DNA from 2 places in the Streptococcus parasalivarius genome. Region 1 is predicted to be linked to the other one. Evidence: predicted binding sites of a transcription regulator. Region 1 holds the regulator's gene; the other holds the start of a gene.
What was found. Region 1 encodes Rex, which represses fermentation and respiration genes when NADH is low (regulators of the CRP and FNR family bind a similar motif). Its sites were predicted from a motif close to TTGTGAANTANTTCACAA; they were not measured.
Positions count from the first base shown of each region.

Region 2: the regulator Rex is predicted to act here: its motif matches at 1,527-1,544, upstream of ACYVQ1_RS06000 (class II fructose-bisphosphate aldolase).

Region 1 is NZ_BAABOB010000003.1:86,894-90,017, reverse strand. Features, by position in the region: gene radC (RadC family protein) at 1-262, shown strand, start outside; gene ACYVQ1_RS03855 (gamma-glutamyl-gamma-aminobutyrate hydrolase family protein) at 320-1,015, opposite strand; gene ACYVQ1_RS03850 (redox-sensing transcriptional repressor Rex) at 1,008-1,667, opposite strand; gene ACYVQ1_RS03845 (DUF1831 domain-containing protein) at 1,810-2,157, opposite strand; gene ACYVQ1_RS03840 (cysteine desulfurase family protein) at 2,159-3,124, opposite strand, start outside.
Region 2 is NZ_BAABOB010000005.1:95,465-98,588, forward strand. Features, by position in the region: gene ACYVQ1_RS05990 (gamma-glutamylcysteine synthetase) at 1-1,163, shown strand, start outside; tRNA gene ACYVQ1_RS05995 (tRNA-Leu) at 1,356-1,441, shown strand; gene ACYVQ1_RS06000 (class II fructose-bisphosphate aldolase) at 1,587-2,468, shown strand; gene ACYVQ1_RS06005 (hypothetical protein) at 2,769-3,124, shown strand, end outside.

The DNA of each region.
Region 1 (3,124 bases):
GGTCTTTATTGGTGGGGTCCGTCGTTCGATTGCTGAGCCACGTGAGATTTTACATTATGCCTGTCATCTGATGGCAACGTCTTTGATTGTGGTTCACAATCATCCTTCGGGGGAAGCCTATCCTAGTCGTAATGATATTGATTTTACTCAAAAGATTAAGCGATCCTGTGACGACTTGGGAATTTGTCTGCTTGATCATCTGATTGTTGGCAAATCAACCTATTATTCCTTTCGTGAGGAGAGGGAGGATTTTGAACTTTAAGGAGAGTCTATCAGTTAAAGACACAAGAAAAGCAACTGAATGCAGTATCAGTTGCTTTTAAAGTTCATTTACGACGTATTCAAAGAGTTTAAGGTCTTCTTCACGTTTGTGTAGGAGAAGCTCTGGATGCCACTGAACACCAAGGTAACGAAGGTCTGGAGTGTTTGATTCAACAGCTTCGATAGTGTTATCCTCAGGGTCACGCGCAATTACACGGAGGTCAGAGGCCAAGTGCTTAATACTCTGATGGTGGAAAGAGTTGATAGAGGTTTCACGACCGTAGATCTCCGCTAACTTACTGTGTTCGTCGATAATCATCTCATGGTAAAGGTAATCAGAAGGCTTGTCCTGCCAGTGTCTTTCAATGTCTTGGTGGAGACTACCACCAAGGGCAACATTCATGAGTTGTGTTCCACGACAGATTGAAAAAATCGGTTTTTTCTGTTTGGTAGCTTCTTCGATTAAGGCCATCTCAAAGAGATCACGCTCGAGGAAAAAGTCATCCTCACTGGCATGATTTTCTTCGTTGTAGAATTTAGGGTCAACGTTTTGACCACCGATGAGGACAAGCTTGTCAATCATGGAGATATAGGTTTTAGCTTCCGAAGGATCGGATACTGGTAGAAGGATTGCTAGACCACCAGCTTTTTGAACTCCTTCTACGAAGCCGGATGGGGCATAAGACCAGTGGATATCTTCATGAGCTGGATTAGGCCTTACATTAGCTGTGATACCGATAATTGGTTTAGTCATTGTTTCTCCTTGATTTTTCTTCTTCTTTCATGAAATAGAGTAGGGTTTGTAGTTCGCTAGTCAAGTCTACATATTGGACCACCACATGGCGTGGCAGATTGAGGTTGACTGGAGAGAAGCAGAGAATGCCTTCGATTCCAGCATCAACCAAAAGCTCAGCCACTTCCTGTGCCTTGACTGATGGCACTGTCAGGATGGCCGTTTTGATATCTTCCTGGGCAATCTTTTCCTTGATTTGAGAGATACCATAGATAGGAATCTTGTCCTCAGTCTCGCTTCCTACCAGTTCGTTATCGTCTGTATCAAAAGCCATAACCAGCTGCATGCGGTTACGTTCTTGAAAACGGTAGTGTAGAAGAGCACGCCCGATATTTCCCACTCCTACAAGGAGTACCTTAGTTGTCGCATTATCATTAAGGAGTTCAGCGAAAAATGTCATCAGCTTACTAACGTCATAACCAAAACCACGGCGACCTAGCTCACCAAAATAGGAGAAGTCACGACGAACAGTGGCAGGGTCAATTCCAATAGCTTCAGCAATTTGTTTGGAACTTGCTTTGTCGATATTTTCACGATGGAATCGTTTGAAAATTCGATAATAGAGAGAGAGACGTTTAGCTGTGGCGTTTGGAATGTTTTTCTCAAATGTCATTGATCGCTTTCCTTTCTTCAATTAGTATGATTCTCTTATATTTTAAGAAAAGTTTGTGAAGATTGCAACAAAATAGTGTAGATGAGGCGATATAAAAAACCTATCACTAGGATAGGCTATTTCTATATATCTAGAAAAAGGTTTAAACTTCTTCTTGCTCAAAAACTTGACGGTCTACCAAACTCTGCATCAAGAAGTAGAATTTTTCTTGTAAGATGTGGTGGTCTTCATTTTTAAAGATATTAACGTTACGAAGACCAGATTTGTCTGTGATTGACAATTTGAAACCTGTCAAATCTTTGTTAATAGTGATTTTGAGTGGGAAACCTTCGCCTGAATTAGGCACTTTTTCGAGAAGGCGGTGCAACTCGTAGTTTCCGATTTTATTTTGCACAAAAGTCGTATCACGTAGAGTGAATTTTTTGACATTAGGACTGATGGTGTAACGGTACTTACAGTCAGTCAAATGAATGCTTTTTTCAAATGCCATGTTAGTCTCCTATGATTTGATTAAGTTTTTCTGCTAGGGCCTGGAGTTCTTCAGCGGTATTTTCCTCTGATAAACTAATGCGAATGGCTGTTTTTAGCTTGTCAGAATCCTTGCCATAGAGGGCCTGGATGACATGACTTGGATCAACAGTTCCAGCAGTACAAGCAGAACCTGTTGAGACAGCAAAGCCTGCGAGGTCTAACAAGGTTAAGAGAGGGCCGTTTTCCTTATCAGGAAAACTGATGTTGATGACGTGAGGTAGGCTAGGTCCTCCACCATTGATTTCATAAGGAATGGTAAGGGAATCTAGAAAGGTCTGACGAATCGTTTCAACGTGCTGGTAATTGTCTTGGTAGTGGTCGCTAGCTTGTTTGTAAGCTGCGGTCATACCTGCAATCCCGACCAGGTTTTCAGTACTGGCACGGCGTTTTTCTTCTTGCTCACCACCGTGGAGTAGGTTGTCAAAATGCAAATCGTTATGATAGAGCAAGCCGACACCTTTAGGTCCGTGGAATTTATGGGCACTAATAGAGAGAAAATCGGCTCCAAGTTCCTCTGGGTGAATAGGAAGCTTTCCTGCTACCTGAACGGCATCGACGTGGAAGGCAGCTTGGTGATTGGCAAGCAAGTCACCAATTTCCTTAATAGGAAGTAATTGGCCAGTCTCATTATTGGCATACATAATAGAAACCAGAATGGTATCGTCACGTAAGGCATCAGCGATTTGTTGGACAGTAATGACTTGATTTTCTGGTTGAATATAGGTTACTTCAAAACCAAAACGCTCTTCCAAGTAGGCCATGGTGTGAAGGACAGAGTGGTGTTCAATAGCAGTTGTAATCAGGTGCTTACCTTTAGCTTGATTGGCTAGGGCGTAACCTTTGATAGCTGTATTGTTTCCTTCAGTCCCACCAGAAGTGAAAATAAGCTTACGAGCAGGGACTTCAAAGTGTTTGGCCATTTCTTC
Region 2 (3,124 bases), on a different contig from region 1:
CAAAACAGTTACTAGTCTATCTCTTAGATAATTTTGATTTTCAAGCTGATAAGTATGATTCTGATAATAATCCTATTCAGCTTATTGATAAAACTTCTGGAGACATGATTCTTTTTGAAGTTTCATACAATACGATCGAGTTTGCTTTTGCAAAGGCTGAGAGAATTTCTGAGGTTGAGGAACGTCTGGATACTTACCTCAGTATGATTCAACCCTATCTTCGCGATCATAATCATGAGTTGCAAGGATGGGGCGTGAATCCAAACTGGGCAAAGAATGATAATAGACCTGTTAAATCTCCTCGTTATGAGATGCTTATGGATTTTCTCGAGCTCTCTAAAGCAAAGAATGATTCTTTCTTTCACGATTATCCTGAATATGGCTCTTTTATCTGTGGAAGTCAGGTACAGTTAGATGTATCAAAAACATCCTATTTGAGGGTTCTAAATGCTTTTAATCAAATAGAGGGACCCAAGGCGGTATTATTGGCAAACTCTGAATTTTGGGGTTCTGATTGGGATCTTGCGCTTTCCCGTGATGTTTTCTGGGAGAATTCCATGCATGGTGTGTTTGAGGAAAATGCAGGAGTATTTCCCAAGGTATTTAAGAATGAAGATGACTATTTTTCTTACTTGTCTGAGACAGCCCTTTTTACTGCTAAGCGTGGTGACGAAACCTACTATTTTGAACCAATACGTGCTAAAGACTATCTAAGTACGCCATCTATCAAAGCACACTCTATTCGTGGCGAAGTAGTCACTATTGACCCAAGTGAGGAAGATTTTAAGACTCATCGTTCTTATCAATTCCATGATTTAACGACACGAGGGACTATTGAGTTTCGTAGTGTATGTACCCAACCTTTCTCATCAACCTTTGCGCCAGCAGCCTTTCACCTTGGTCTTTTAGTCAATTTGGTAAATCTAGAAAATATTTTGAATGACTCACCTTTTTTTGAAGCATTTGACTATGATTACCCTAGAATTCGTCGTTTATTTTCGAAAAAAGATATTTCTGCTACAGACCTCAAAATGATTTTACCTTTGACAGAATCGTTATTGTCTTGTGCTGAGGATGGCTTAAAATCACGTGGTTTTGGAGAAGAAGTTTACTTAGCTCCCCTTAGAGAGAAATTAGATAGGCTGAATAAGAGTTTAGCTTAACCTTTGACTAGAGATATGATAGATAACTTTTGCTAAAAAATTTTAAAAAAGTCAAAAAAGTATTGACGTCAGCAAACAATAAATGGTATTATATAATAGTTGTTTCGAAAGAGACAAGAGAAAGTTACTAAAAAACTTTCAAAAAAGTATTGACATGAGTTGTCAATCTTGATATAATAACTAATGTTGTTAGCGGAAATGGCGGAATTGGCAGACGCGCAGGACTAAGGATCCTGTGACCGCTTTAGGTCGTGAGGGTTCAAGTCCCTCTTTCCGCAGAGTAACCAGTCACATGACTGGTTTTTTTGTATTAAAAAATCAAAACGCTTACAAATTGTAGAAAAGCTAGTTTTTTGAGTTCAATTGTGATAGAATAAACTTGTAAACGGGTTCAAACCCAAAAAAATATAGGAGGCCTTTATAATGGCAATCGTTTCAGCAGAAAAATTTGTCCAAGCAGCTCGTGATAATGGTTACGCAGTTGGTGGATTTAACACAAACAACCTTGAGTGGACTCAAGCTATCTTGCGTGCAGCAGAAGCTAAACAAGCTCCAGTACTTATCCAAACTTCTATGGGTGCAGCTAAGTACATGGGTGGTTACAAATTGTGTAAAGTCCTTATCGAAGAATTGGTTGAATCAATGGGTATCACTGTACCAGTTGCTATTCACCTTGACCACGGTCACTACAATGACGCTTTGGAATGTATCCGTGTAGGTTACACTTCAGTTATGTTTGACGGTTCACACCTTCCAGTTGAAGAAAACCTTGAAAAAGCAGCTAAAGTTGTTGAATTTGCACACGCTAACGGTGTATCAGTTGAAGCTGAAGTTGGTACAATCGGTGGTGAAGAAGATGGTATCATCGGTGATGGTGAATTGGCACCAATCGAAGATGCTAAAGCTATGGTTGCAACTGGTATCGACTTCCTTGCAGCAGGTATCGGTAACATCCACGGTCCTTACCCAGAAAACTGGAGCGGACTTCACCTTGACCACTTGCAAAAATTGACAGAAGCTGTTCCTAACTTCCCAATCGTATTGCACGGTGGATCAGGTATTCCTGATGATCAAATCCAAGAAGCTATCAAACTTGGTGTTGCTAAAGTTAACGTTAACACTGAATGTCAAATCGCATTTGCTAACGCAACACGTAAATTTGTTGCTGAATACGAAGCAAATGAAGCAGAATACGACAAGAAGAAACTCTTCGACCCACGTAAATTCTTGAAACCAGGTTTCGAAGCTATTACAGAAGCTGTTGAAGAACGTATCGACGTATTCGGTTCAGCAAACAAAGCTTAATTAGACTATATAAGCTTGAAATGAAAGGGTTTGTCCAATATGGATAAGCCTTTTTCTTGTGTTTTGCCACAGATTTGCCACACTTTCTAAATGTCAGTCCCTTTTGATTATAGATGTAGTGCAAACAAAGCGCAATTAGGCTATTAAAACAAGGTCCTTTCTGGGTCTTGTTTTTTTGTACCCAAATAAATAGTTAGTATCTGCGAATCAATCTGTGATTGAGAGGAAACAAATTTTAAAGATTGGATATCACTTAGGTCGATAGATTCTATTTCCTAACTTTTTAAGATATGCTATAATATGAATATGTTTGATAATTATATTGTACCTGTATTTTTTGGTGGTGGAGCTCTTGCTCTACTAGGTTTAGTATTATTTGGTTGGGCCTTGCCTTCATTTTTGAAGGGTAAGTGGTCTTATTTGATTTCTTTGCTAGGTTTAGGTTTGGTTTCTTTTGCCTATTTTGATGCGGCAATTGTTATCACTTATAAAATTTGGCTTGGATTGCTAGGTGTCATCATGATTGGTTGGGGACTTCCTTTTAACAATCGCAAGGGACGCCGTGCGATGACTATTTTCTGGGCTGTCATGGCAATCGTTGTAGGTATTGCTGCTATTGCATTCACTATTGCTTATGGTGTCATTAACCGCCACTA